2 regions of the Photobacterium sp. GJ3 genome follow, and region 2 is predicted to be linked to the other one. Evidence: riboswitches for the same ligand, from Rfam matches in the RefSeq annotation. Region 2 holds a riboswitch; the other holds the start of a gene.

Region 1 (15,213 bases), 1.6 Mb from region 2:
AGAATCGCTGACAACGCAGGGTTATTATCTGCAATTACCGCCACCAGTGACTAATCTTTTGGATGAATATAAAGCAAATAAATCACGGAATAATACCTGATGGTGAAAGGATGGATATGCGTAAGCAATGGCTCGTAGGTCTGGTGGCCTTAGGAATTGGTATTTCATCGCCGATGGCGTCGGCAGATGAAGGTTTTGATGACTATATCATTGGCTTGAAACAGGAAGCGCGTTCGAAAGGAATTGATGATTCAATTCTGGCGGAAGCATTTGCCGGTGTTCAGTTCATTGAACGTGCTGTCACAGCGGATAAGAATCAGCCAGAGAAAAAGCTGACACTGGATGAATATTTACCCAAAGCTGTGCCGCAATGGAAAATCGATCAGGCGAATCGATATTATCGCCAACACAAACAAGCGCTGGAGCGTATCGGGCGCCAGTATGGCGTACAGCCACGCTTCATCGTTGCGCTGTGGGGTGTTGAAAGTAATTTCGGTAAACTGACCGGCTCTTACAATGTGATCGAAGCACTCAGCACCTTGGCTTATGAAGGCCGACGGGAAGCTTTTTTTCGTGATCAGGTGATGGCTGCGCTGACGATCCTTCAGCAAGGTCACATCCATGCATCAGACATGAAAGGTTCCTGGGCAGGTGCAATGGGACAACCTCAGTTTATGCCAACGTCCTATCTGACTTTTGCCGTCGATGGAAATGGTGATGGGAAAGCGGATATCTGGAAGACTGAAGATGATGTTTTTGCGTCAGCCGCGAATTATCTGAGCAAGTCAGGCTGGAATGACACTTATACCTGGGGCCGTCAAGTCACGATTCCGGACAGCTTGAGTGACAGTCTGAAAGGGGTCGAGTTGCAGAAAGGAAAAACCTTATCTGAATGGCAGGCGTTAGGTGTGCGTCGACTGAATGGCGCAGCTTTACCTCAGGTGGATATTCAGGCGTGGCTGGTTCAGCCGGATGATAATCATGGGCGGGCTTACCTTGTGTATGGGAATTACCAGACACTCCTGAAATGGAACCGCTCACATTACTTTGCACTGGCTGTCAGCACACTTGCAGACAGTATTCGTTAAGCAAATCCTGAAGCATGGCTGGTATACGCAAAGTGCACTCAGGATGAAATGAAAAAGCCCGGCAATGTGAAGTGACCCCATAAAGTTGGACATTTCTGTTTGCCGGGCTTTTCTATTGAATCAGTACGATTAAATTTTGAAATCGTCCAGAGATTTACCTTCGTCCAGTGCTTTTTTCAGTGCACTTGGCGTACGGCCCTGGCCAGTCCAGGTTTTCTCTTCACCGTTTTCGTCGATGAACTTGTATTTTGGCGGACGAGCAGCACGCTTGGTTTTTGCTTTACCAATGTTTGCCATCAGCTCTTCCGGGTCAATACCATCAGCCATCAGCATGTCACGGTATTGCTTCAGTTTCTCTTCACGCTCTTTTTCTTTTGCGACTTCTTCAGCTTCTACTTCTTCACGTTCAGCTACAACGGTCTGAAGTTTTTCCAGTGCTTCTTTCAGTTGCTCCAGAGAATATTCGCGGGCAGTAGCACGAAGACTACGTAGATTTAATAGCGCTTTCATTGCATCAGACATTTCAAGATTCCTGTAGATGTTATACTAATAATTAGCGGTAAACTTTATAACAGCAATAGTAATACTTTTTAAAGCCATCTGCCAAATGAAATTTCTAAAACAGGAAAATAAATTGCGTATTTTTTATACGTGTCTGCTTAATTATCTTCAGAAAAAGGGAGAGGTTCACTTTTTCGCTTGTAATTAATTTGAGACATCTCTAATTCACTGAACCAATTAAATGCTCATCGGTTCATATTCTTTGCCTGTATTATCAGATGTAAATGTAAGTAAATTCAAACGAATGGTCAGTCGTGATTCAGCTCACTTGGTTAAAGTTGTGCTTTCATGGTTGCAAATTAGATAACAAAACGTAGAATACGCGATTCCTTGACTAAGGGTAGAGGTGCATTGTCTATCAGTAACTGACGGGAGGTGACCCCGATGAGCGTCAGTGAAAGGAGCCAGTGCCGAAGTGAGGTTGAACCGTCAATTCGCCTTGCTGGGGTTGTCATCGAACAGGGACAACACTGCCATAGTAACTTACAATTAACTATGGAGCGCTACTGTGGGGTCTGGAGAAGCATTTTGCTTCCTTCCTATGTCGCTTCCCAACACGGTGGAAACTGTGTTCAGCAGTAGATCTCCAACCTGAATCGGTTGTAGTAGAGATCATGAACCTTATCGATTTTTCCCAATCTTCAATTTCATTATTGCCGCCTTTAGTGGCATTAAGCCTGGCGATTTTGACCCGACGGGTCCTGCTTTCATTAGGTGTTGGTATCCTGATGGGCACATTATTACTCACAGACTTGAGTGCAGGTCATTCTATTACCTATCTCAGTCATAAGGTGAAAGCCCTCTTTATTGAGGATGGTGGCCTGAACACCTGGAATATGAGCATTGTTGCCTTCTTGCTCTTATTAGGGATGACAACAGCACTCTTAACGCTGTCGGGCGGAACCCGGGCGTTTGCTCAGTGGGCACAAACGAAAATCAAGAGCAAGCGTGGCGCCAAACTACTGGCCGCATTTCTTGGGGTCTTTATTTTCGTTGACGACTATTTTAACAGTCTTGCAGTCGGTTCTATTTCCCGCCCTGTGACGGATCGTTTTTATGTTTCCCGTTCGAAGCTGGCCTATATTCTCGATTCGACTGCGGCACCGATGTGTGTTCTGATGCCAGCTTCAAGTTGGGGTGCATATATCATTACAGTTGTTGGCGGTATTCTGGTTTCACATGGTGTTACTGAATATTCTGCGCTGAGTGCATTTATTCAGCTTGCCCCAATGAACTTTTATGCGGTATTCGCACTGCTCATGGTTTTTGTTGTGGCCTGGTTCCAATTGGATGTTGGCCTGATGAAAAAGCATGAAGTGCATGCCAGCCATGCCCGCGGATTTGACAGCGATGAAATACATGCTGAAGCAAAAGATCTGAATGATGAGCTGGAAATCGAAGAAAGTGAAAAAGGGAAAGTCGGCGATCTGATTATTCCGATTCTGGTTCTGGTTGCAGCCACCTTATTCTTTATGATTTATACCGGCAGCCAGAGTTTAGCCGCTGACGGGAAAACTTTCTCAGTTCTGGGGGCATTTGAATCAACAAATGTGGGTGCTTCGCTCTGTTATGGTGGACTGCTGGGATTACTGTCCTCGCTGATTGCTGTCGGTCGTCAGAAAATGCCGGCCAAACAAGTGCTGCACGCACTGTGGATTGGTGCCAAATCTATGTTCGGTGCCATTTTGATTCTGTTCTTTGCCTGGACAATTGGCAGTGTGATCAGTGATATGGCAACAGGTCAATTCCTGTCAACGCTGGTTCAGGGCAATATTGATCCGGTTTGGTTGCCTGTGATTTTATTTTTGCTGTCTGGCCTGATGGCTTTTTCTACCGGAACGTCCTGGGGCACATTTGGCATCATGTTGCCGATTGCCGGTGATTTGGCGGCGGCGACTGAAATTAGCTTAATGTTGCCGGTACTGGCAGCGGTTTTGGCCGGTTCTGTTTTTGGCGACCATTGTTCCCCGATTTCGGATACCACAATTCTGTCTTCAACCGGTGCCCGCTGTCATCATATGGACCATGTGTCGACCCAGCTCCCTTATGCGTTAGCTGTCGCGTTGGTTGCATCGGTTGGTTACGTGGTTCTGGGGATGACAGACTCGCTGGCTGTATCGTTTATGGCGGCAACAGTTACCTTCCTGCTGGTGTGTGTCGGCCTTGGCTGGCTGGCGAAGCAGCCGTTGAAAGGGACTCGCGAAGCCGTCCGGTAATTGTGTGCCACCGTGAAAAATTCAACCGGTTGAGCCTCTGCTCAACCGGTTTTTTTATGGGCGGAAGTTTGTTTCCTGCACGAATTGTTACGGAATGTCCTGATCAGCAGTGATCTGCTTCCAATGAACATCTATCTTCGGTAGCATCAGCCGTTATTCAGAGTTGAGCGGATAGCCTGATGGCACAAATGTATTTTTATTACTCGGCCATGAATGCCGGGAAATCAACGACCCTGCTGCAGTCGTCGTTTAACTATCGCGAACGCGGGATGAGACCGGTTATTTTTACCGCGGCGATTGATAACCGTTTTGGCACAGGTAAGGTCAGCTCCCGGATTGGCTTGTCTGAGGATGCAGAGCTGTACGGCACAGAGGATAACTTGTGGGAGAAACTGTCCCGGATGAATCAGGTGTCACGTGTGGATTGCGTGCTGGTCGATGAGTGCCAGTTTCTGACTAAAGCTCAGGTTCATCAACTGACTGAGGTCGTCGATAAACTGGATATTCCGGTGCTTTGCTATGGCTTGCGCACAGACTTCAGGGGCGAATTGTTTGAGGGAAGTCAGTATTTGCTGGCCTGGTCAGACAAATTGGTGGAACTGAAGACCGTGTGTCATTGTGGCCGGAAAGCCAATATGGTCATTCGGCATGATGCCTCTGGCAAAGCCATTGCTGATGGGGATCAGGTTGAAATTGGGGGCAATGACAGGTATGTCTCTGTGTGCCGTAAGCATTATAAAGAAGCGATTGAGGAAGCAAATGAGACGGCCGCATCACTCTGATCGGTTGTGTTGATTTGTATTCAAAGGAAGCCGAGAAAGGCTTCCTTTTTTTAATGAACTTTTTTCACTGATGCGGGATTCAAATCTGCCGAATATCAGAACACACTGACGGCTCAGCCGCCTGTGTGGCGTTCCTGAAGTTTTGCAATCACATCCGACAGACTCAACCCCTGGTCCTGAAGTAATACAATCAGGTGGTACATCAAATCCGCCGACTCAGAGATGACTTCCGCCTTGTCACCCGACGTTGCCGCAAGCGCGACTTCAACGCCTTCTTCACCCACCTTCTGCGAAATCCGCTTGGTGCCACGGGCATAAAGGCTGGCGGTATAGGACGATTCGGGATCGGCGCCTTTACGGGCTGCCAGCAATTGCTCCAGTCGGTGAAGAAACACCAGATCAGGGACAGTGGCAGATTCACCGTCGCTGGTGGTGCCTTGATCGAAGCAGGTCGTCGTTCCCAGATGGCAAGTCGGCCCGACAGGTTCAGCACTGACCAGCAGGGTGTCCTGATCGCAGTCGAGCTGGATTTGTCTGAGCTGCAGCACATTGCCTGAAGATTCACCTTTGGTCCAAAGACGTTGTTTACTGCGCGACCAGAAAGTTACCTGACGGGTTTCCAGCGTTTGATGCAGCGCTTCATCATTCATATAGCCCAGCATCAGCACCTGGCCGCTACGGCTGTCCTGGACGACGGCAGGCACCAGACCATTCACCTTGTCCCAATTAATTTCACTGCTCAGGTTCATAGTCGGATCTCCACCTGTTGTTGTTTGAGGTACTGCTTGAGTTCACCGATATTGATGACTTGCTTGTGGAAGACGGATGCCGCCAGTGCGCCGTCAACGCGTGCAATCTTGAAGGCATCTGCAAAGTGCGTCATTTCACCGGCACCGCCGGAAGCGATCAGCGGGACATGGCACAGATCGCGGACCAGATTCAGTTGGGTGAGATCATAGCCCTGGCGCACGCCATCCTGATTCATCATGTTCAGCACAATTTCACCGGCGCCACGGCGTTGGACTTCCTGAATCCAGTCTGCCGTTTCCCACTGCGTCACCTGAGTTCGGGTTTCATCGCCGGTGAACTGATACACCTGATATTGACCAGTCTCGGCATCAAAGTAAGAATCGATGCCGACCACGATGCACTGCACACCAAACTTATCTGCCAGCCGGGTAATTAAATCCGGGTCTGCCAGCGCAGGGGAGTTAATGGAAATCTTATCGGCACCAAATTGCAAAATTTGCTGGGCATCTTCTGCAGATTTAATCCCGCCTGCCACACAGAAAGGAATGTCGATCACTTCTGCGACACGTTCGACCCAGCTTTTGTCCACCACACGGCCATCACTGGAAGCGGTAATATCATAAAACACTAATTCATCGGCCCCTTCTTCGGCATAGCGTTTTGCCAGTGGGACAATGTCACCGATAATTTCATGGTTCCTGAACTGAACCCCTTTGACCACCTGGCCATCCCGAACATCCAGGCAGGGAATAATACGTTTTGCTAACATGTCAGGCTCCTTGTCATTCATTCCAGCAGGCAAAGGCCTGTTCTGCAGTAAACTTCCCGTCCAGCAGGGCGCGGCCAACAATCACGCCTGCAACGCCGGTCCCTTTCAGGGCAGCAATGTCATCTAATGAGCCAATGCCACCTGAGGACTGGAACCGGACATCCGGGTACTGTGCGCAAAGATCCCGGTACAGGGCGACGTTGGAACCTGCCAGTGTGCCGTCTCTGGAAATATCGGTACACAGTACATGCTTCAGACCCACGGTTTGAAAATTGTCGATCAGCGCTTCAATGGTGACGCCGGAATCTTCCTGCCAGCCGGAAACGGCAACTTTTCGCTGGCCGTCGGCATCAATATTGACATCCAGTGCCAGCACGATGTGCTCCGGGCCATATTTTTCCATCCAGCCTTTGACCATGTCCGGCGACTTGACGGCGGTTGATCCGACGACCACACGTTGTGCGCCGGCATTCAGCAGGTCGGCGACATCCTGTTCGGTTCGAACACCGCCGCCAATCTGAATCTTTGCCGGTGTACTGGCGAGCAGGGTGCGAATCAAATCCAACTGTCTTGCTGAAGTGTCTTTCGCACCGGTCAGATCCACGAGGTGGAGCCAGTCGGCACCAGCTTGATGGTACAGTGCAAACTGCTCTGCAGGGTTCACTTGATATTCAGTGACCTGGCCGTAATCCCCCTGAAAAAGACGGACGACCTGACCTTCAATTAAATCGAGTGCGGGAATAATCATAAGCAGTCCTTGTCATCCTACATTTCGAGAAAGTTTTTGATGAGCTGTGCGCCCGCTTTGCCGGAACGCTCCGGGTGAAATTGCACGCCGTAATAATTGCCGCTTTGAACGGCGGCAGTAAAAGGCTTGCCGTAATCGCAATGGGCGATGGTACGCCCTTGTTCAGTGTTGAAGGCGGGCATGGCGTAGCTGTGTACAAAGTAAAAGTAAGTGCCTTCAGGAATATCTTTGAAGAGCGGGTGTTCCGGTTCCGGCGTGATGGTGTTCCAGCCCATGTGGGGCAGAGGCAATTCGCCGGTCTCCATTTTTACAACCGGTGCCGGACACAGATTCAGGCAGGGAACCTGTTCTGTGCCATTCTGGCCCTGTTCTTCAGAATATTCGCCCAGTAACTGCATGCCGAGGCAAATGCCCAGCAGGGGTTGTTCGACCTGACTGACGAGGCGAATCAGATCGCGCTCAGTCAGATTTTTCATGGCTTCGCTGGCGGTGCCCACCCCCGGCAGAAAGAGTTTGTCAGCGCCGAGCACAACCTCTGGATCACGGCTGACGGTCACGTCATAACCCAGACGTTCAATGGCAAACCGGACCGAGGACACATTCGCGCAGCCGGTATCAATGATGACGACTTGTTGTGATGTTTGTGTCATTACAGGACCCCTTTACTGCTTGGCAGTTCATTCCCATCGACGCGAATGGCCTGACGCAGGGTGCGGCCGAAAGCTTTAAATAAACTTTCCACGATGTGGTGATCATTGTCGCCGTCGGAAGACAGGTGCAGGGTACAGGCCAGTGTATCCGTGAGTGAACGGAAGAAGTGCGGCACCATTTCGGTGGACAGATCACCCACGTTCTCGCGGCTGAAGCTTGCATCGAACTTCAGGTAAGGGCGGCCCGACAGATCCAGCGCACACTGTGCCAGACATTCATCCATCGGTAAGCTGAAACCAAAGCGGCCAATCCCGCGCTTATCGCCCAGCGCTTCTTTCAGCGCCTGACCCAGTGCCAGCGCAGCATCTTCGACGCTGTGGTGATCATCAATATGCAAATCACCGTCGACGGTCAGCTGGAGCTGGAACCCGCCATGGGTGGCAATTTGATCCAGCATGTGGTCGAAAAAGCCCAGACCTGTCTGGATGACGTTACCGCCTGACTGATCCAGATTGACCCGAACCCAGATATCGGTTTCCTTGGTTTTACGGACGACTTCAGCAATGCGCGGGCGTGTGGTGAGGTCGGTAACAATCTGTGCCCAGCCCATAGTATCGCGATTATACTGAATGCCACGAATGGCCATGTTATCGGCCAGTTGCAAGTCAGTCTGACGATCGCCAATCACGGCGGAGGTTGCAAAGTCGACACGGCCCTGTTGCAGATAATCTTTCACCAGCCCCAGCTTGGGTTTGCGGCAACTGCAATTGTCGTGGTCAAAATGCGGGCAGATCAGGACATCGTCGAACTGCACACCCTGCGACTCGAAAATGTCCATCATCATCTGATGGGGTGCATCAAAGTCAGCCTGCGGATAACTGTCTGTCCCCAGACCATCCTGATTGGTGACCATCACCAGCCGGTAACCGGCATCCTGCAATTTCAGCAGGGCAGGAATGACCGCAGGTTCAAGGGCCAGCTTATCCAAGCGATCGACCTGGAAGTCCACAGGCGGTTCGACAATCAGCGTGCCGTCACGGTCGATAAAGAGTATTTTTTCCTTGCTCACAATAGGATCCTTCCAAATTACGAAATCTTGTCGATCTGGGCACGAATGAAGGCCAGTGTTTTTTCACATTCATCCCGGCTGCCGATACTGATGCGAATGCAGTTTTCAATCGGGGAACGACGCAGAATAATGCCGCTGTCCCACAGGGCCTGAAATAAAGCGTTACCGTCCGGAAAACGCACCAGCAGGTAGTTGCCATAACCATCATAAACCGTGACGCCCGGCAGCATGCTCAAACCGGCCTGCAGATAAGCGCGATTGGCGCTCAGATCCAGGACCTGGAATTTGGTTTTCGCCAGTCCGGCAGGAGACAGCGCCTGAATCGCAATGTCAGCAACTGGTACGGGAACCGGATAAGGTGCAATCACTTTGAGCAGCAGCTCAATGACTGCCGGATTGGCTAGAGTGAAGCCACAGCGGAGCCCGGCCAGTGCGAATGCTTTGGACAGGGTGCGCAGAATCACCAGATTGGAATATTCCGCCAGCAGATCGACGGTGGATGCTTCCGGGCAGAAGTCAATATAGGCTTCATCCATCACCACGAGCGCTTTGTCCTGCGTTATATTCAGCAGCTCGATAATATCTTCACGACGGATCAGGTTGCCTGTTGGATTGTTCGGGCTGCAGACGAAAACCAGCTTCACGCCGTCCAGGTTGTCGCCGATTGCGGTCAGATCCAACTGCCAGTCCTGCGTCAACGGGACTTGCTTGACGCCGACATCAAAGGTTTCTGCGCTGATGCTGTACATGCCGTAGGTTGGCGGACAGTAAAGAATGCTGTCTTGTTTGGTCTCGCAGAATGTGCGAATCAGCAGTTCAATGCCTTCATCGGCCCCCGGGAGGTCAGCACCTGAGATGGATCCACTCCGGCATAATTCGCATAAGCTTCAATCAGGGCAGTGGGCTGGCAGGTACTGTAACGGTTCAGCCGATCGCACTGAATGTTGTATTCATTGACGAAAGGAGACTCGTTGGCATTCAGCCAGATATCACCGCTGCCACCCAGACGGCGTGCCGACTGATAGGGAGTCATGTCGCGAACGGTTTTACGAGCCAGTAGTTTAGGATTCATATTAAGCCTCTTTCATCGTCGATGGGCTGGTGGAAGACAGTTTGATTTTTTCGACCCGGATGCTGACCGCACGGCGGTGCGCATCCAGGCCTTCTGCAGTTGCCATGGTTTCAACCGTTGGGGCCAGGCCCAGCAAGCCGTCCGCACTCAGTTCCTGAACGGTCATGCGCTTGGTGAAATCGGCCAGCCCCAGGCTGGAGTAGGTTTTGGTGTAGCCATAGGTCGGCAGCACATGGTTGGTGCCGGACGCATAGTCACCGACCGATTCCGGCGACCAGTGGCCCAGGAAAATCGATCCGGCATTGTCCAGCAGGGAGACCAGTTCACGCGGGTTACGGGTTTGAACGATCAGGTGCTCCGGACCATAGTGATTTGAAATCGAGACGCACTGTGTGATGCTGTCTGCAATGATCATCAGGCTGGCGCCCAGTGCCTGCCGTGCAATATCTGCCCGGGACAGGCTTTGCAGTTGGCGGCCAATGGCATCGGCAACGCGATCGGCCATGCTTGGATCCGGCGTGACCAGCACGACCTGCGAATCCGGGCCGTGTTCAGCCTGACTGAGCAGGTCAGCCGCGATGAATTCCGGATCTGCCGTACTGTCGGCGATCACCATCACTTCCGACGGACCGGCAGGCATGTCAATGGCGGCGCCATTGAAGTCGTTGCTGACCTGTCGTTTGGCTTCGGTCACAAACGCATTGCCCGGGCCAAAAATCTTATCGACTTTGGCAATACTTTCTGTGCCGAAAGCCATGGCTGCAACTGCCTGTGCACCCCCTGCGTTATACACATCGGTAATGCCACACAGTTGTGCGACATAGAGAATCTCGTCTGCAATCGGGGGCGGAGAGCACAGAACAACGCGGCGGCAGCCTGCAATCTGTGCCGGTACACCCAGCATCAGGACTGTTGATGGTAGGGGCGCGCTCCCGCCCGGAATATACAGGCCAACGGCATTGATCGGACGGGTGACCTGCTCACAAATCACGCCGGGTTGGGTTTCCACCTGTAGCGGCTTGGTTTTCTGCGCTTTGTGGAACTTGGCAATGTTGCTGTAGGCCTGCTGGAGCGCTTGCTTCATGTCGTCCGACAAGCGGTTTGCGGCCGCTTCAATGGCTTCCGGCGAGACTTTGATGGATTCAGGCCGGATTTTGTCGAATTTCTCAGTCAGATCCAGCAGGGCTTCGTCGCCACGCGCACGAACATCGGCGATCACATCGCGGACGATGGCGGAAATATCCTGACCTGCTGAAATTGCCGGACGCTGTAACAGGGATTCACGCTGTGCTTCACTCAGAGATTGCCATACAACCGTCTTCATGGGGATCACTCCATCATTTTCTCAATCGGCAGAACCAGAATTGAACTTGCGCCCAGTGCTTTGAGTTGTTCCATAGTTTCCCAGAACAGGTTTTCGGAACTGACCAGGTGAACAGCTACGCGGGTTTTATCGTGGGACAGTGGCAGCACCGTTGGGTCTTCGGCACCTGGCAGAAGGGCGGTGACCTGCTCCAGACATTCGGTTGGCGCGTGCAGCATGATGTACTTGGATTCTTTTGCCTGAATCACACCCTGCATCCGGGTCAGTAAGCGCTCGATCAAGGCTTGTTTGTCGGCGCTGAAATCGCCGCTGCGCTGAATCAGCACGGCTTTTGACTGAAGAATGACTTCGACTTCTTTCAGGCCGTTGGCTTCCAGCGTTGCACCTGTTGAGACCAAATCACAGATCGCATCCGCCAGTCCGGCGCGAGGCGCAACTTCAACGGAGCCGTTCAGCATACAGGTGCTGAAAGACACACCTTGCTCGCTCATATAACGTTTTACCAATTGCGGATAAGTGGTCGCGATACGCTTGCCTTGCAGATCCTGAGGACCATTGTAGTCTTCATCCTTGTCGATGGCGATGGAGAGACGGCAACCACCGAAATCCAACCGGCGCAGTTTCACGTAGTTGCTCGGCTCATTCCGGGCAGCACGTTCAAGGCCGACTTCTTCCAGTTCATTTTCTCCAATAAAACCTAAATCAACCACGCCATCCATAATCAGACCGGGAATGTCATCATCACGAACGAGTAATAAGTCGATGGGCATATTTTCACTGTGAACAACCAAACGCTCACCGATCAGATTGAACTTCACGCCACAGCGCTTCAGCAAATCTTTACACTCTGTGCTCAGACGTCCTTTCTTTTGTATTGCGATTCTCAGTCGTTGTGTCTGCATGATGACATTCCCTATATGCTTGATTTCAATTTTTTATTGAGTGCTAAAACGAAAAACCCCCGGAAGATTTCTCTTCCGGGGGTCTGAATGCTGCTTTGTTGTAGCGACCACTGGAAGAGGCGAATTCTCGTCTTCCAGATGAGGCGTATCCTCCTGAAAGACTAGTCAGGATGATGGTGATGATGTTGTAGATTAACCATTGGGATACGCATAATTATTTGCTCTGTCTAAATCGTTATTGACTTTGAACGTGTCATTCACACTAACCAAGCTCTTGAGATTTTGCAACAGTTAATTAGTACATTTTCAAATTTTCTTGAGTGTCCGTCTGGCGCAGCGGCATGCGATTACAGGCAACATTTTTTAAATTTCTTCCCGCTGCCACAAGGGCAAGGGTCGTTTCTGCCTGTTTTCTCGTCTGCTTTCGGGGAAGGGTATTCGCCGTCGATGTAGAACCATTGCAGCTGGTTCCCGACCGTTTCCCGTAAAAAGCGTGAATTCTCGTGCAAACAGCACTCCTCGCCCTGTTCACGATAAAAGGCCTTGAATTCAACGTATCCCTCGGTATTGCTGGCAAGACTGCTGCCAAGGACTTCCAGGCCCAGCCATTCACTGTGAATGGACTCAGCAATAGCATCACGATACTGCCCTGCCTCACAACTGGGGTGATAGGTATTCACAACAAAATCAACCAGTCCCAGTACATGCGCACTGTAACGCGCCCGCATCAGCTGCTCCGGGTGGCTCGCAGCTGATGGGTTAAGATGGACGGGAGCACAGCAGGTTTCGAGTGGTTTTCGGCTGCCGCAGGGGCAAACAGTTGTATCTTTCATGGGTTATTGCAGTTCTTCAATGCGGGTGACCCATTCTACGGATTCCAGATAGCGCTTCGCAACGTTTTCGTTTTGCAATCCCAGCTGTTTGCACATCGCATCAACCTGCGACCAGTCTGCCTGATCGTAAGCACAGACGAGTGACAACAGATATCCCAGCTCACCATTGCGCTGAATCAGCGCATCCTGAATAGTGATATCCAGTGGCAGCATCGGGATCAGCACATCCATCGGCTGATCCAGTAATGAATCCAGCATGGAAAACAGGCCGGTCAGAAAGGCACGGTTACTGTTGAGTTTCGGAGAGATGTCCTCGGCCAGTAACTCACACAAATGCGCACGCTGTAAGGACAGGCAATATAAGGATGGTGGCTTGTTTTTGGTGACATGGGAGGTCGCGACAAAACTGATAAACCGGCGTAACCTTTCCTGTCCCAGATAAACCAGTGCCTGTTTGAACGATGAGATTGGTACGGCCCGGTTTGAAGTTATCGCATTGACGTGCCGGAGCAATTTATAAGAAAGAGATAAATCGGTCGCGATGACTTCTTCGGCGGCGTCGAAATTCACATCGTCCTGACAGATTTGCTGATACAGCCGGAGTGTTGTCAGTGCGGAGGGGCTGAGGGTTTTTTGCTGCATCATTTCAGGTCTGCTGAAGAAATAGCCCTGAAACAAATGAAACCCCGCAGCTTTTGCTTCCTGAAATTCCGCATACGTTTCTACTTTTTCTGCCAGAAACTGAATGGGTTTGTCCTGATGACGTCGAATAAAAAAGCGTGCTTTTTCAATCGGTGTCAATTGCAGATCAAATTTCACAATATGGACGAAAGGCAGAAATCGGTTCCATTCCACACTCGGATTAAAATCATCCAGTGCGATGAGAAATCCGCGTTGGAACAAGTCTTTGACGGTCGTCAGTAAAGCTTCTGAGGGGGTGCAGTCTTCCAGTACTTCAATGACGAAGCTGTTTGACGGGAACAGTAGAGGTGTACCTTGCAGCAGGCTTTTTTCAGGAAAATTGACGAATGCCAGCTTTCCACCACAGATGTCGTTTGAACCGTTCGAAAAAAAATTATCTAAAAGCAGGCGATTCGTCGCCTCTTCCGAAGGAACATTGGGAAAACAGTTCTTGGGACCGTCTCTGAAAAGCAATTCATAGCCAATGGTGGCTTTGTCTCGGTCTAATACGGGCTGTCTCGCAAGATAAGAATACATAGTATCAGTACTGTTTATGGTTATGTTGGCGAGGGGTTGCAAAGCCAGAAGTCCTTGTTGATGAGTCATCCGCATGACAGGGGTAGTCCATTAGATTACTTATAATTATCATTGATAGGTAATATTCGCAGCAGAACTTTCCACCGGATGTGAACTATCGCTGAGAAATTACGCGCCTTGTGATCTTCAGCCCAAAAGATGTGTTGGATAAATAAAAATAATCAGCACATCTGAAGGGACAACAGAAAGTATAATGGTCAATGATTGAGCTGATGAATGCCAGTGGCATGACTTTCATGTCATCTCAGGCTGCCTGAAATCGTCTGGTTTCAAGGTGATTCCCATCGGGTGTGCAGACGAGTACCGAACCCTGATCATACCAATCCCCCAAGACAATTCGTGTGGCCTGTTGATGGTCCACCTGAAGGGCATGGACAGCAGGGCGGTGCGTGTGTCCGTGGATCATGTGCTTCACCTGAGTTTGACGCATCAAATCAACGACGGCTTCAGGTGTAACATCCATGATCGCATCTGCTTTCATTTGATTCGTATTGCTGCTGTCGGCTCTCATTTTGCGACCAACAGCCTGTCGCCATGACAGGGGGAGTCGCAGAAACAGCCATTGAATCAGTGGATTGTGGACCTTTTTTCGATAGCGCTGATAACTTTCATCCCGTGTACACAGCGTATCGCCGTGAAGGATTAAGGTTGGGGTGCCATATAAGTCAATGACCGTGTGTTCGGGTAAGAGCGTCACACCAGTTTCGCGGCTGAATTGTTTGCCGATCAAAAAATCCCGGTTGCCGTGGATAAAAAAGCAGGGGACACCCGCATCCGTCAGCGTTTTGAACGCCTCAGTAATCTGCCGGTGAAAGGGAGTTTCATCGTCGTCACCAATCCACATCTCAAACAGATCACCCAGCACGTACAGTGCTTCGCATTGGGTGGCTTCTTCAGACAGAAATCGAAGGAAACAATTCGTAATATCGGGGCGATCTGCACTCAAATGCAAATCTGCAATAAAGCAAGTGGTCATAGCATCCAAAAGAACGTGACCGGTGAACCCGGCCACGAACAGAGTATTTTATTCTTCGATGGTGACGGAGTTGATCACCACTTCTTCAACGGGTACGTCCTGATGAACATAACCCCAGTTGCCGGTTGCAACGGCTTTGATTTTGTTCACAACATCCATGCCTTCAACCACTTCGCCAAATACACAGTAACCCC
Region 2 (15,213 bases):
ATCGGTGACTTCGCAACCGGCAAACCGTGTTCGGTATCGCAGTAACCCAACAGCAGCGATTCAGCCATCACGGTATAATACGCGCTGCCCATGGCGCCCAGTTGCCTGAGTGTCCGCCAGCACCGGGTCATCAGATAGTGGCGTGTTTTCTGAGAGTAAGCCAACCGGGCTTTCTCAGATGCCAGTTCCTTCTGGACATGCATCCGGCCCGCTTCCGGGGTGTAATGATACTGCCAGTCCCGGATGAAAAATGCCTTTCTGTTTTCCACCCGAAGATTCAACACCGCGTAGAAATCGGCATCCAGCCGAAATTCACTCATTTTCAGCAAATAGCGCATCCCTTTGAATGCACCGGGACACAAAGGAATATCCGGCAGCAGCGCCAGCAGGGCCTGTCGCAGAGCCGGATCAAATAAAGCCTGCAGATACGCTTGTTTCAGCAAATCATTGATCGGTTGCTCGGCAGCCGCAGACCGCGACAATGCGCAAAAAGCGCGGACCTGCTCTCGGAGCAAATCCGGCTCCAGCCGTTCGCTCTGCCCCGTGATGGCCAGATAACTCTGTTCTCGCGCTTCAGGTTCCGTCAGGGAGAGGGTCACTTCCAGCGCCAGCCCGGCCAGCACCGGATTACTGTGCCGCAGATAAGGCCGGATCATGGCGATATGCTGAGATGAGCCAATTCGGCCCAGCGTCCATAAAAGACTGTAATCATGGCGCCACACATCATGGCCCAGATAACCGGCAATAATGAATGCCATATCCGGATCTTTCTCCGGCGGCAGACGCCAGATTTGCCGGGCCCTGTGCGCCGGATTTTTCTCCAGCATAATCCGTCGCCCCAGATTCACTGGCCTGTGCTCAGTCGCGCGGGCTGTCCGATCCGGCACCACATTTCCCTGATTCACTTTCGCAACCACCACAGAATCAAACACTTTTTCGGCTCGTGCCAAATCAACAGGCTCCGGTGTTTTCTGGGTTTCTTTCAGGATGGCGCCACGGTAATAGCGACGAACCACCACGGTGTATCTGGCGGCCTGATCACGCTGCAACTCAAACAATGCGACTTCATCATGCTGTTCTGAAGCCGCATCCTGCGCGCGTAATTGTGTTTTTCTGACGAGTTTCATGTTCCGTCTCAAGGCTATCTGCAACTCGTTGACTTTATCACAGCCCAGAACACTTGCTTGGCTGAAGCACACCGACTTCACGAGAACATCACAGTTTTGTCACCGCCAGCCATACCAACTGAATCGGCTTGTGCTGTTTCAGAGACTGCATGGCGGATGAATTCATCCGCCTAATCTATTTCACTTTCTGCGTGCCATAAATATCGAATTATCCGAATTTTCCGAATTTTCTGATTTGATAACGATTGTCGTCTTGAGAATTATGTGAATGATTCAACCAGCAGAGTTTATCTCTCATTTCTTACCGATACATGATTTATACGCTTGCGATTATTGCAGAAGTCTCATGATGGCATTATGAAACATTGACCTTGAAATCAGATGGTACATCAAATATTTTTACCATCTCGATATATTTTATCCCATTTTTTTCTTGCAGCCTTCCAACTTCAGTAAAGCCACTCTTTTTATAAAATCCGATCGCATATTCAGATGAGAAAACTCGAATCATACCAGCCGAGCCTTTTGTTATTTCATTGATTAAGTTTGTTGCTATTCCTCTACCATGGTAATTGCTATTTACATACATGGTATTCAAGATCACGCCACAACGCCTCATGCCAGTCACACCGACAATTTTACCTCTATGCTCTGCAACCATATACTTCTCCAGCCCTTGATGAAATGAATTTTTCACTTTCTCATATACATCAACCTCTGATTGATTGTCTTTGATACCTGAAGTGAATATATACTCATTCATGACAGAAAATATCAAACAGGCTATACCTTTTAGATCCAGGCCAGTTACATTTCGATAGATTATTTCATTCATCTGAATTCCTTTTACAGCTATATATAAAGCATTTCCAACTTTCTATGGAGAATGATTGTCTTATTCTGTACCGACCTTTTTATTCTTCGATATATGCTTATTCAGAACCTTGAACATAAAACCTTCACAGATAAAATAGGAAATCAGAAAGATAAAATGGCAAAAAAAAAAGTTTACAGCAATCGAAATGATCACTATAAACTTCCTAAAAAATTTATCTAGGTTAGGCAATCATATGCCCCCCTCGACAAAATCCACCCTCGAGTGATCCTCAGAACGGGATATCGTCGTCAAAATCCATTGGCGGCTCATTGTACTGCGGCTGAGACTGCTGAGGTGCAGACTGCTGCTGAGGCGCGTAGTTTTGCTGTTGCTTCGGTTGCTGTTGTGGTTGCTGTGGTTGTCCCCAGCCACCCTGCTGCTGCTGACCACCCATTGGCGCGCCCTGACCGCCGCCCTGACGACCACCCAGCATTTGCATCACACCGTTGAAGCCCTGAACAACCACTTCGGTCGTGAAGCGATCCTGACCGTTTTGATCCTGCCACTTACGGGTTTGCAGCTGACCTTCAATGTAAACCTGAGACCCTTTACGCAGATACTCACCAGCCACTTCAGCCAGCTTGCCGAACAGCGCCACACGGTGCCATTCTGTTTTTTCACGCTGTTCGCCGGTGGCTTTATCACGCCAGCTGTCAGAAGTCGCGATGGTGATATTTGCGACTGCACCGCCGTTCGGCATATAACGGATTTCAGGATCTTGTCCTAAGTTACCCACCAGGATCACTTTATTTACGCCACGACTGGCCATAGTTCACTCCAGGTTTTCGCTGTTGAGGCTGCCAATCCTGACACCCTTCTCTGATTCAAAGTTTATACTTAATCGCCGAGTTTAACATGGCGCGCCCCCACAGGCATAGGGTAACATCACGCTTCCCACCGCCTGACCGGACGCACAAAAGACGATCAAAGCACTGTGTTTTTATACAGTCAAGTCTTTTAAGGCCCTCAGGGCTATGCAATAATGCAAATCTATTTATTCAAGCGCTGATAACTGCAATTATGGATAAGATCGAAGTCAGGGGTGCGCGCACCCACAATCTCAAAAATATTAACCTGACGATCCCCCGGGATAAGCTCATCGTGATCACCGGCCTGTCGGGTTCGGGCAAATCATCTCTGGCATTCGATACCCTGTATGCCGAAGGTCAGCGCCGCTATGTTGAATCTCTGTCGGCTTATGCCCGCCAGTTTCTGTCTCTGATGGAAAAACCAGATGTCGACCACATTGAAGGTCTGTCTCCGGCGATCTCCATCGAGCAGAAATCAACCTCGCACAACCCGCGCTCCACCGTGGGGACCATCACAGAAATCTACGACTACCTTCGTTTGCTGTTTGCCCGTGTCGGGGAGCCGCGCTGTCCGACACATGATGTCCCGCTCGCAGCACAGACGATCAGTCAGATGGTCGACAAAGTCCTGACCCTAGCGGAAGGCAGTAAGCTGATGCTGCTCGCACCGATCGTGAAAGAACGGAAAGGCGAGCACCTGAAGACCCTAGCCAACCTGGCGGCACAGGGCTATATCCGTGCCCGGATCGATGGTGAAGTCTGCGATCTGTCCGATCCGCCAACGCTGGAATTACACAAAAAGCACACCATTGAAGTTGTGGTGGATCGATTTAAAGTCCGGGATGATCTGCAGCAGCGTCTGGCCGAGTCTTTCGAGACAGCGCTGGAGCTGTCCGGCGGTACTGTCGTTGTCAGCCCGATGGATGAAGGCGACATGGATGAGCTGATTTTCTCAGCCAACTTTGCCTGCCCTCACTGCGGCTACAGTATGCGTGAACTGGAACCGCGCCTGTTCTCGTTCAACAACCCGGCCGGTGCCTGCGGGACCTGCGATGGCCTCGGCGTTCAGCAATATTTTGACCCATCCCGCGTGGTCCAGAATGATGAGCTCAGCCTGTCTGGCGGTGCCATTCGCGGCTGGGACAAACGCAATTACTACTATTTTCAGATGCTGAGTTCACTGGCTGAACATTACGGATTTGATGTCGAAGCTCCGTTCGGCGATCTCTCCCTGAAAATCCAGAAAGTCCTGTTGCAAGGTTCTGGCACCACGAATATTGAGTTCAAGTACATCAATGATCGGGGCGATGTGACGGTCCGGCGCCATTCGTTTGAGGGGATCCTCAACAATATGGAACGCCGTTATCGTGAAACAGAATCCAACGCAGTCCGGGAAGATCTGGCCAAGTATATTTCTACCAAGCCGTGTGCCAGTTGTCAGGGTTCCCGTCTGCGCGAAGAAGCACGCCATGTCTTTATCGACAGCACCAACCTGCCTGTGGTCAGTGAGATGAGCATCAGTCAGGCGCTTCATTTCTTTACAGAACTGAAGCTGGAAGGCCAGCGCGCGCAGATTGCAGATAAGATCCTCAAGGAAATCAATGACCGTCTGACCTTCCTGGTCAACGTCGGCCTGAATTACCTCAACCTGTCGCGCAGTGCAGAAACGCTTTCTGGCGGCGAAGCACAGCGGATCCGTCTGGCCAGCCAGATTGGTGCCGGTCTCGTCGGCGTCATGTATGTATTGGATGAGCCTTCCATCGGCCTCCACCAGCGCGATAACGAACGCCTGCTCAGTACCCTGACCCGGCTTCGGGATCTGGGCAATACCGTGCTGGTTGTCGAGCACGACGAAGATGCGATTCGCAGCGCTGATTACATCATCGATATCGGCCCGGGTGCAGGCGTGCACGGCGGTCAGGTAATTGCCGAAGGATCGCTCGACGATATTCTCCGATCACCGGATTCGCTGACAGGCCACTATCTGAGCGGCAAAATGCAGATTGAAGTCCCGACAGAACGGATCGCCATAGATCCGAAGAAAGTCGTTCATCTGAAAGGGGCCAGTGGCAACAACCTGAAAAAAGTGGATGTGTCGATCCCTGTGGGTCTGCTGACCTGCGTCACCGGGGTGTCCGGATCCGGTAAATCCACGCTGATCAACGATACCTTCTTCAAGATTGCCCATCATGCGCTGAACGGCGCCACCACCGGCCAGCCTGCACCATATGATGACATTCAGGGCCTGGATCATTTCGACAAAGTCATTGATATCGACCAGAGCCCGATTGGCCGGACACCCCGTTCAAACCCGGCCACGTATACCGGTATTTTCACCCCAATCCGCGAACTCTTCTCCGGCACACAGGAATCCCGCTCCCGGGGTTATAAACCGGGGCGGTTCAGCTTTAACGTCAAAGGCGGCCGCTGCGAAGCCTGTCAGGGCGATGGGGTAATTAAAGTGGAAATGCACTTCCTGCCGGACGTGTATGTGCCTTGCGACAGCTGTAAAGGGAAACGCTACAACCGCGAGACTCTGGAAGTGAAATACAAAGGCAAAAGCATTGATGAAGTGCTGGACATGACGGTTGAGGACGCCCGGACATTCTTTGATCCTGTGCCCGCAATCGCAAGAAAACTGCAAACCCTGATGGATGTCGGCTTATCCTATATCCGACTGGGTCAGGCGGCGACGACGTTGTCCGGCGGTGAGGCCCAGCGGGTGAAACTGGCGCGGGAACTCTCTAAGCGTGATACCGGAAAGACGCTGTATATTCTGGATGAACCAACCACAGGGTTGCATTTCCACGATATCCAGCAGCTGCTCAGCGTACTGCACCGACTGCGGGATCACGGCAATACCATCGTCGTGATCGAGCATAATCTGGATGTCATCAAAACGGCAGACTGGATCATTGATCTGGGGCCGGAAGGTGGCAGTGGCGGCGGTGAAATTATCGCGACCGGTACACCAGAGCAAGTTGCTGAAGTCGCGGGATCGCATACCGCCCGTTTCCTCAAACCACTGCTGCCCGCGTTGTCCGCGGTACAGCAGGCATAATAATAACCTTGTTGGTCAGGCTGTGTGCTCAGCCTGACTGAACTGTTGATTAGCCGAGGGATCGGACAACGTGACTGTCATTCTTTTACGGGGCACCCGACTGGCCGCTGCAACGATCAGCAAGCCGCTGACTCGGCCTTTCTTGCTGACGCTGACGTTTCTGTTTTTGCTGAACATGCATTATTTTCAGCACAATCAGGGTGGTTCAGGGCTGATGTTGCCGTTCAATGTCAGCAGCTGGATCCCATTCAGCTTCGCAATTGCTATCGGTCTGCTGGAAGTCAGCCGACAGAAAATACTGCGTTATTCCCGGCTGACGCTGGTTTTCTTTCTGTGCTGTGTGATGCTCACGCTGCCCGTTTTCTATCCCGAAGCCTCCCCGGCAGGGGCCGCGAACCGGCTCTTCGCACTCTGGGCAGGATGGCTGTTTTTTGTTGCCTTGCAGCAGTTTGCTTTCAGCCAGAAACAACGTCAGCAGATTCTGTGGCTGATTCTGAAAGCCGTCTGGCTGCAGACGGCGCTGGCCTGGTACATGTTTATCTGGATCAGCCCGGAAAACGGAATTGGCTACGATACGGTGGTCAACCGGCCTTACGGTATTTTTCAGCAACCCAATGTGATGGCCAGCTTTCTGGCAACCGGTCTGGTGCTTTCAGCCTATCTGATGGCACGCCAGCCAATGGTTCAGGGCCGCTGGACCTTTCCGCATCTGGGGTTACTCTTCACACCCGTGGCCGTGATCCCCATGCTGGTCGTCCTGAGCTCACGCACCGGCTGGATCGCCGCCGTGATTGGCACATTACTCATTCTGCCCTATCTCCTGCAATTTGCCGCCCGTGTGCAGTGGCGTCTGTGGCTGCTGATGGTCGCTTTAGGGCTCAGTCTGGCCTGGAACCTGACCGATATGCTGTCCTGGGCCCCGCAACCGGGCAGAGTCTCGCTGGAAAGTGCGCGCGCCATCATCTACCCGCAAGTGACAGAAATGTTCCAGCATGCACCGATGCGGGGCGTGGGTTACGGTAATTTTGAAGCGGCTTATCTGCTGCAGACCGCTCAATGGCATCAGGCTGATCCGTCTCAGCCCTATGGGCTGCCCGGCTTGGATCATCCCCATAATGAGCTGCTGTTCTGGGCCAGTGAAGGCGGTATTCTTCCCTTGCTGGGACTTCTGCTTGCTGCCACTGCGGTTCTGGCAAAGATCCGGCGAGCACCAGCGAACACTCAGCTGGCACTGGTCGCACTGATTTTCCCAATCACATTACATACTCAGCTTGAATACCCGTTTTATCACTCACTGGTCCACTGGGTCATTTTCATTGTCCTGCTGTACTGGATTGACGCACTGAGTGCCAAATATTTCAAACAGTCGCTGCGGTTTCACAAACCCTTTCGATTCAGTGCCATCCTGTTGCCTGCAGGTGTCAGTGCCTTCATGCTGACAACCTTGTACTCAGGTGCCATGCTCACCCGTTTCGAAACAACCGTTCCGCCGGATCAGACGGCTTTAGAAAAAGTGAATAATACCTGGAGCTGGCAACACAGGTATGAATGGGATCTGTACCAGAGCCAACTGAAAAACGGGATAGCGCAGAATCATCCGGAGCAGATCCAAAACTTTATTCGCTGGGCAGATCAAAAAGCACAGGAGATTCCCAGACCCATCCTGTATCAGTTTCTGATCATTGCCCATCAGGCGTTAGGGCAGGCCAGCATGGCAGCGCATGTCAGAGAAGAAGCCATGTTCCTGTTTCCCGGACAGGATTTCAGTGATGACGCCCTGCCCGTCCTGAAAGCGCCCAGCTTACCGGCTGCTGATCCCGATTTTGCAGCAGTGGCACAGCCAGAATAAACCGGTAACGAAAACGGCTGCCGAGGCAGCCGTTGTTTAACAGGCAAGCTGTTACTGCTTTGGCTGCAACACGTCTTCCAATGCTTTCAGACACAGCGCAATATTTTCGAGACGGGCACCATAGCCCATCAGTCCAATACGCCACGCCTTACCCGCAAGCGCTCCCAAACCCGCGCCAATTTCAAGGTTGTATTTTTCCAGCAGTGTCTGACGAACTAAACCATCATCGACGCCCTCCGGAATATAGATCGCGTTCAACTGGGGTAAGCGACTCGCTTCATCCACCACAAACCGAATGCCCATGGCTTCCAGTCCTGCCTTCAGCGCCTGATGCATGTCGGCATGACGTTGCCAGGCATTTTCCAGACCTTCATTTTGCAAGCGAACCAGCGCTTCGTGCAGTGCATACAAGCTGTTGACCGGTGCGGTATGGTGATAGCTGCGTTTCCCTTCACCACTCCAGTACGCCAGCACCAGGCTTTGATCCAGAAACCAACTCTGAATCGGCGTTTTGCGTTGCTGGATTTTTTCAATCGCACGTGGTGAGAAGGTCAGCGGCGACAGACCCGGCACACAAGACAAACATTTCTGGCTGCCGGAATACACTGCGTCCAATTGCCATTCGTCAACTTTCAGCGGCACGCCCCCCAGTGACGTCACTGCATCCACAATTGTCAGGCAATCGTGCGCACGCGCCAGCCTGGACAAGGTTTCAGCATCACTGAGTGCGCCGGTTGAGGTTTCCGCATGCACAAATGCCAGAATTTTCGCATCCGGATGCGCTTTCAGTGCCGCCTCGACCGCAGCAGGATCAACCGGTTTGCCCCAGTCTGTATCCACCAGCACCGCTTCACCGCCGCAACGCACAACATTTTCACGCATCCGCTCGCCAAAAACGCCATTTCGGCAAACAATGACTTTATCTCCTGGCTCAACCAGATTCACGAAACAGGCTTCCATCCCGGCGCTGCCCGGCGCCGAAACGGCAATCGTAAACGGGTTGGTGGTTTGAAATGCGTACTGAAGTAATTGTTTCAGCTCGTCCATCATCCCGACAAACAATGGGTCAAGATGGCCCAGTGTCGGACGGCTGAGCGCCTGTAAGACCTGAGGATAAATATCCGACGGGCCGGGTCCCATCAGGGTGCGTTGTGGCGGGTAAAAACTCTGAACTGTCATGAGGTTTCTCCATCAAAATGCGCAGTAATCCTTTTTTATCAACGCATTCAAAGTGATTGGCAACGATAGTGTTTTGGCGCTATCCCCATGGAGCATACCAGAATGCGTCCGGACAGAAACCGAGCGAAGAAATTTATGCAAAGTCTGTAACAATCCAGACACAGAAAAATGCATTCAGGCATTGACAAAGCCCCCGGCTCCTATTCAATAAGGGCAATTTTTGTTCACCCTGAAATCTCTTTTTCAGGTGAAAACGGAAGAGGCGCGTTATCCAGGTATCTATGCGGCGGGGCCCCACCCCAAAGCACCATAGAGAGGGGGAGCAACGCCGAGATACGGTAAGACAGGGGCTTGCCGTATCGGCTTTGAAGGTTGAATCCTTCTGGCTGTCACCTGCAGCATCAAGCACAGGTGGAGAGCTTCTGGTCGCAGCTGTCTTTTCATGTCTCGCCGATAGGCTCTTCTGACATCAAGTCGGAAAGATTCCCCAAATTTTGCCCCATGTTTACGCTTTGTTAAGTGGGAGATCACATTGAGCCCTGTAATTTCTTCTTCAGCGTTGAACGCTGAAATCACTGTCGCAAAATTTGGCGGTACGAGTGTGGCTGATTTCATTGCAATGAGCCGTAGTGCCAAGATTGTCATTCAAAATCCAACAACCAAGCTGGTTTTGATCAGTGCCTGTTCCGGTGTGACCAATATTCTGGTCGAATTAGCCAACGGCGTTGCCGATGCTGAACACCGCACCAGCCTGATGGAGCGCCTGCGCGCCATTCACCAGAACGTCTTGGCGGATTTACAGCAACCTGAAACCATTGAAAGCGCCGTCCACGCGCTGCTGGATCAGGTCGCAGCACTGGCGGATAAGGCTGCTGAGCATAAATCAGCTGAGCTGACCGATCAGCTGGTTGCGAATGGCGAACTGCTGTCGACCTATCTGTTTACACAAATTCTGTGCGAAATGGGTGCGGATGCCGTCCGTTACGATATTCGTGAAGTTCTGCGGACGGACAGTCGGTTTGGCAAAGCCAGCCCTGAACCAGAGTTGATTCGCCAGCTGAGTGAAGAAAGTCTTTTACCACTGCTGCAAAATCAAATTGTGGTCTCACAAGGCTTTATCGGCAGTGATGAGCTGGGCCGGACAACCACGCTGGGGCGTGGCGGCAGTGACTACAGCGCCGCACTGATGGCTGAAGCCATTGATGCAGGTACGCTGGAGATCTGGACTGATGTCCCGGGCATGTACACGACTGACCCGCGTATCGCCCCCAAAGCCACGCCAATCAAAGAAATCAGCTTCAGTGAAGCCTCTGAAATGGCAAACTTTGGTGCCAAGATCTTACATCCATCGACGCTGATCCCAGCCGTTCGTCGCCAGATCCCCGTTTTTGTCGGCTCATCGAAAGCCCCGGAACAAGGTGGCACCTGGATCCGTAAAACAGTGAGTGATGCGCCCCTGTTTCGTGCGCTGGCACTGCGCAACAACCAGACCCTGATTACCCTGACCAGCCTGAACATGTTCCATGCCTACGGCTTTCTGGCCGAGGTCTTCCGGATTCTGGCTGAACACAAGGTATCGGTTGATCTGATTTCGACTTCTGAAGTCAGCGTGTCTCTGACCATGGATCAGACTGACACAGGCGGCGGCGCGCCAACGCTTCCTCCGGGAGCTCATGCAGCGCTCAGCGAACTGTGCCGCGTTGAGATTGAACAGGAGCTGTGCCTGATCTCTCTGATCGGGAACCGCATGAGCCAGACTGCCGGTTCGGTCAGTAAGGTGTTCAACACACTGGAAGAGTATAAGCTGCGGATGATCTGCTACGGCGCCAGCCCGCACAACCTGTGTTTCCTGGTCAAAACTGAGCACGCGCTGCCGATTGCCCAGAATCTGCATCGTAAGATCTTCGAGTAATTATCCATACTGCGGAGTAAAGTCGATTTCAGCGTCTTTACTCCGCTCATTGAGCAATCAAATACAACACATCCCGACTCATAGCCATCGCTTAATCAATTCAAACACTTTTATCTGTACTGTTTAATTCAGACTGAAGAAATTCAAGTAATTTAGGATTTTGTACGTGTGCAATATTCATTCGAAGTGCCGAGCAACCTTCAGTATGATTTAATTCAAAAAGATGACTGGGGGCTAAAAATATACCTTGAGCAGATGCTTTTCGCGCCAATACTACACCATCTATACCAGATGGCAGTGGACACCAAATATAATAGCCGCCCGTTGGTGGGTATATGTTATCGAACCCAATACGACGAAGTGCTAAAACAGCTTCAGCCCCGGCTTTCGTCACTCGATCCCGAAGTCTTGTCATATGGCGTCGATATCGCCCTCGAATAATCATGTCGTGAATCATTCGTTCAATAAAACTTGAACCATTCACCACAGTTAACATTTTTATATCGGTCAACGAATGGATAAGCGTTCGACTCGCAGCAATGTAACCACATCGAAAGCTCGCTGATAATGTTTTCGAAAACGAACCTACATAAATCACACGATTGAGAGCATCGAGTGAGGCCAGATGAGGTATCGCTCTTGAAAGGATATCACCAAATGGATCATCCTCAATAATCGTCAAATTATATGTCTCTGCTACACGCAATACTGCATGCATGTTCTGTAATGACATGGATGTCCCAGTCGGATTATGCGCAATCGGTTGAACAAAAAGTAAACGAGGCCTGTGTTCACGGCACGCTTGAGTAAGCGCTTCAATATCCAGACCTTGTTGACTCCGTTGAATACCGATCAACTCAGCACCTTGTAAGCGCAACTTGCCGAACATGGGATAATATCCAGGTGTTTCAACAAGTACAGGCTCTCCTGGCTTGACAAAATGCCTCACAATCAAGTCCAACGCATGATTTGCCCCAAAGGTCATTAACACCTGATCTGGGTGAGCACTAATGGCACGTTCCATTAAAGTCCGTGAAATATCTTCTCTTAATCCAAGCAGCCCTTGTGGATTTCCATATTCAAACTCATCTCCCAACTCATGATCTGGCACAATACGTTTAAAATAACGTCTTATATCTACATTATCCATCCAGCTTGGTGGAAGACGCCCATCTCCCGCGCGAACTTCATAATATTGTTCTAGCTGTTCTCTGAGTAATGAAATTAAATCAACCGCTTCAGTAAAATGTTTTGTTTTTGTATCGAGGTGAGGCCGGTGCGCTGCTTGAACATAAAAACCAGAACCTTTTCTAGGGATCACATAACCACTTGCAACCAATTGATCATAAGCATCAATGATTGTGTTTTTAGAAACCCCGAAACTTTGAGCTGCACGCCGAATAGAAGGTAAGCAAGAACCCGCAGTCCACTGATCTTCTTCAATTTTCTGGCGAAAAATTTCACTTATTTCCTGTGCTCGGGTTGGTTTATATTTCATGAACGCCCCTTGAATTGTACCTTAATTCTTATGGGTACAGTAATAGGTACAATTCTATTGACTGTACCTTGTTTATTTTAACCCACTCCATTAACTTCAAAAAATAATTTGAAAAATATGAATGCTCATTTGCTGTTACTCAGCACTTTTGCCAAATGGCTGCTCCATTGATAACGCAGGAAATCAACATCTACATGTGAACGTAACCCTATACTATAAAATATCTATAAGTTGCTGAAATAGAACCGGTCTCAACCTCAATCACGTTGGAGAACATCATGGAAGTGCAAAAAAATTATATGGATAAAGCAAATAAACGTCGTCATTCCCTTAAATCAATCGCTGCAACTGCGATGATTTCAACGTGCGTATTTTTTTCTTCATCTACCATGGCAGATGAACTGCCTAGTGTGAATTGGCGCATGCAAGCACTTTGGGATGCCGGAACCACACCCTATGAATTTGAAAAGAAATTTGTGGCAAGAGTCGCCCAACTGACTGACAATAAATTTACAATACGATTGTTCGCCGGTGGTCAGCTTGCGCCTTCCTCTCAAGCATTTGAAGCCGTGCGGGCAGGAGCATTCCAGCTTATGAAGACATTTGACGGCTATAAAGCTGGCGCCATTCCTGCCTTGGCATTTACGAGTACCATTCCCTTTGGCTTCCCTGAATCCGATCAATATGAAGCCTGGTTTTATGAGAAAGGTGGAATAAATATTGCTCGTGAAGCCTACGCTAAAGCTGGTCTTTTTTATATTGCTCCAACCGTTTACGGGCAGGAACCCATTCACTCCAAGTTTCCAATCAATTCAATCGATGATTTAAAAAATAAAAAAGGACGCTTTGTAGGACTGGCCAGTACAGTTATGAGTGAACTTGGTGTTGCTACAACAAATTTACCGACAGCCGAAGTCTACCAGGCTTTAGAGAAGGGAATTATTGACTTTGCTGATCGGGGCGACCTTTCCGCTAATTATGAAGCTGGACTAGGTGAAGTGGCAAAATACGTTATTGTGCCTGGATTCCACCAACCCACAACAGCCACCAGCTATGTTGCCAATCAGGCTGCCTATGACAAACTGCCTGAATCTTATCAAAGTGCACTTGAAGTTGCAGCACGTGAGATTTCCGCTTCTTTAAGACAACATATCTTGGCTCAGGATGCAGTAGCATTAGAAAAATTCAAAGCGCAAGGCGTTCACGTGATTCATTTATCCTCCGAGGTTATCAATCAAGGACGACCCGCAGCGATGAAAGCATGGCGTAAAGCAGTTGGAGACGACGAGCTCGCCAACAAAGCCTTAGAGAGTCAAATTCAATTTATGAGAGAACTTGGGCTAATTCAATAACCCATCTTACATTGCCACTCAAGATATAATGAGTGGCAATTTCTCAAGAGGTTTTTCTATGTCTTTTCTTCTAGGCTATTGCCAATTGATTACGACAATCAATCGTTGGGTGGCTGGCGCAGTTTCTGTGCTTGTTTTCATTATGGTTGCCATCATCAGTTTTGAAGTCGTTTCACGATACTTCTTTCATGCTCCTACAACATGGGCGATGGAACTTTCTTCTTTAATTTTTGGCCCCTACTTCATGCTGGCTGGCCCTTATTTTTTACATACGTCGAGCCATATCAATGTCGACATTATTTACAGTAAATTATCCCCTCGATTGGCTGGGATATTTGATTGTCTGATCTATTTTATTATCGCAGTGATTTCAGTCATTTTTATTTACCAAAGTTTTCCTGTTGCACTCAATGCTTTCAGTAGTAACGAAAGTTCCTTCACAACCTGGAATCCAATCATTTGGCCTGTAAAGGCTTTGATCCCTATCTCCTTTCTACTTCTGTTCTTACAAGCACTGGCAGAAAGCATTACCGCAATGCAGCGTTCAAGAAAACAGGAGAACTGTGTATGAGTTCTACTTTAGTTCTATCTTTAATGTTTTTAGGTTTGTTAATCCTACTCTTAAGCGGTATGCCTTTGGCGTTTGTATTATCGGCTTTAGCTGTTTTTTTCACTATCACGCTTTGGGGATCGGATGCATTAGTTCTTACTGTATTACAAACCTATGATGCTATGACTTCCGATGTTTTGCTTGCTATTCCTTTATATGTATTGATGGCTAGCATACTTCAACGCTCAGGAATTATAGAATCATTATATCGGGCGATGGAGTTATGGTTTTGTCGGTTACCCGGGGGATTAGCCATTGGAACCGTTGTCATTTGCACTATCATGGCAGCCATGACAGGTATTGTTGGTGCTGCCGTAGCTGCCATGGGGATACTTGCACTGCCATCAATGCTGCAGAGGGGTTATGAGCCCAAATTAGCTCTTGGGACAATTTGTGCCGGTGGGACGTTGGGCATTTTGATCCCTCCTTCGATTATCACGATTGTCTATGCATCCACAGCACAAATTTCTGTCGGTAAAATGTTTGCTGCCGGTATTATTCCCGGGCTTGTTCTGTCCTTAGGCTATATGGCCTATATCATGATTCAAGCCATTCTAGATCCCAATAAGGCCCCAAGAGAAACTGATGTACATGTATCTTTTCAGCAGATGATTCAATCACTGAGCTCATTAGTACTTCCTGCATTGATTGTTTTTGCGGTTTTAGGAAGTATCTATGCTGGAATTGCCACTCCCACTGAAGCCGCTGCAGTTGGCGTGATTGGTGCTCTAATTTCTTCCGCTTGTCAACGTGAGCTCAATTTAAAAAATCTACGTGGTGCAGCATTTGATACACTTCGAGTGACCACCATGATCATGTGGATCACCATTGGTGCCAAAATATTTGTTTCAATATTCACTGGCACTGGTGGTGCCGATTCTTTACTTCAATTTATTCAAAACCTTGAGTTCAATCGATGGATAATTTTACTTTCAATGA

The links. Region 2 has a riboswitch for lysine ahead of lysC (lysine-sensitive aspartokinase 3). Riboswitches for the same ligand answer to the same signal wherever they lie in the genome.
Region 1: it holds a riboswitch for lysine, as region 2 does, so the genes downstream of both, KDD30_RS04540 (Na+/H+ antiporter NhaC family protein) here and lysC (lysine-sensitive aspartokinase 3) in region 2, are expected to answer to the same signal.

Annotation. Positions count from the first base shown of each region.
Region 1 covers NZ_CP073578.1:1,000,124-1,015,336, forward strand. Annotated here, with positions in the region: gene KDD30_RS04525 (YcgL domain-containing protein) at 1-100, shown strand, start outside; gene KDD30_RS04530 (lytic transglycosylase domain-containing protein) at 117-1,088, shown strand; gene KDD30_RS04535 (H-NS family nucleoid-associated regulatory protein) at 1,218-1,610, opposite strand; lysine riboswitch at 1,983-2,163, shown strand; gene KDD30_RS04540 (Na+/H+ antiporter NhaC family protein) at 2,264-3,865, shown strand; gene KDD30_RS04545 (thymidine kinase) at 4,045-4,647, shown strand; gene hisIE (bifunctional phosphoribosyl-AMP cyclohydrolase/phosphoribosyl-ATP diphosphatase HisIE) at 4,761-5,396, opposite strand; gene hisF (imidazole glycerol phosphate synthase subunit HisF) at 5,393-6,166, opposite strand; gene hisA (1-(5-phosphoribosyl)-5-[(5-phosphoribosylamino)methylideneamino]imidazole-4-carboxamide isomerase) at 6,180-6,914, opposite strand; gene hisH (imidazole glycerol phosphate synthase subunit HisH) at 6,932-7,564, opposite strand; gene hisB (bifunctional histidinol-phosphatase/imidazoleglycerol-phosphate dehydratase HisB) at 7,564-8,634, opposite strand; partial or broken gene hisC (histidinol-phosphate transaminase) at 8,652-9,706, opposite strand; gene hisD (histidinol dehydrogenase) at 9,708-11,030, opposite strand; gene hisG (ATP phosphoribosyltransferase) at 11,036-11,932, opposite strand; His leader region at 11,980-12,118, opposite strand; gene KDD30_RS04590 (YchJ family metal-binding protein) at 12,280-12,765, opposite strand; gene KDD30_RS04595 (EAL and HDOD domain-containing protein) at 12,769-13,983, opposite strand; gene lpxH (UDP-2,3-diacylglucosamine diphosphatase) at 14,288-15,019, opposite strand; gene KDD30_RS04605 (peptidylprolyl isomerase) at 15,068-15,213, opposite strand, start outside.
Region 2 covers NZ_CP073578.1:3,023,653-3,038,865, forward strand. Annotated here, with positions in the region: gene KDD30_RS13970 (hypothetical protein) at 1-1,127, opposite strand, end outside; gene KDD30_RS13975 (GNAT family N-acetyltransferase) at 1,483-1,962, opposite strand; gene KDD30_RS13980 (single-stranded DNA-binding protein) at 2,234-2,773, opposite strand; gene uvrA (excinuclease ABC subunit UvrA) at 3,025-5,874, shown strand; gene KDD30_RS13990 (PglL family O-oligosaccharyltransferase) at 5,945-7,723, shown strand; gene KDD30_RS13995 (alanine--glyoxylate aminotransferase family protein) at 7,775-8,902, opposite strand; lysine riboswitch at 9,152-9,332, shown strand; gene lysC (lysine-sensitive aspartokinase 3) at 9,435-10,814, shown strand; gene KDD30_RS14005 (PLP-dependent aminotransferase family protein) at 10,915-12,312, opposite strand; gene dctP (TRAP transporter substrate-binding protein DctP) at 12,591-13,664, shown strand; gene KDD30_RS14015 (TRAP transporter small permease subunit) at 13,723-14,235, shown strand; gene KDD30_RS14020 (TRAP transporter large permease subunit) at 14,232-15,213, shown strand, end outside.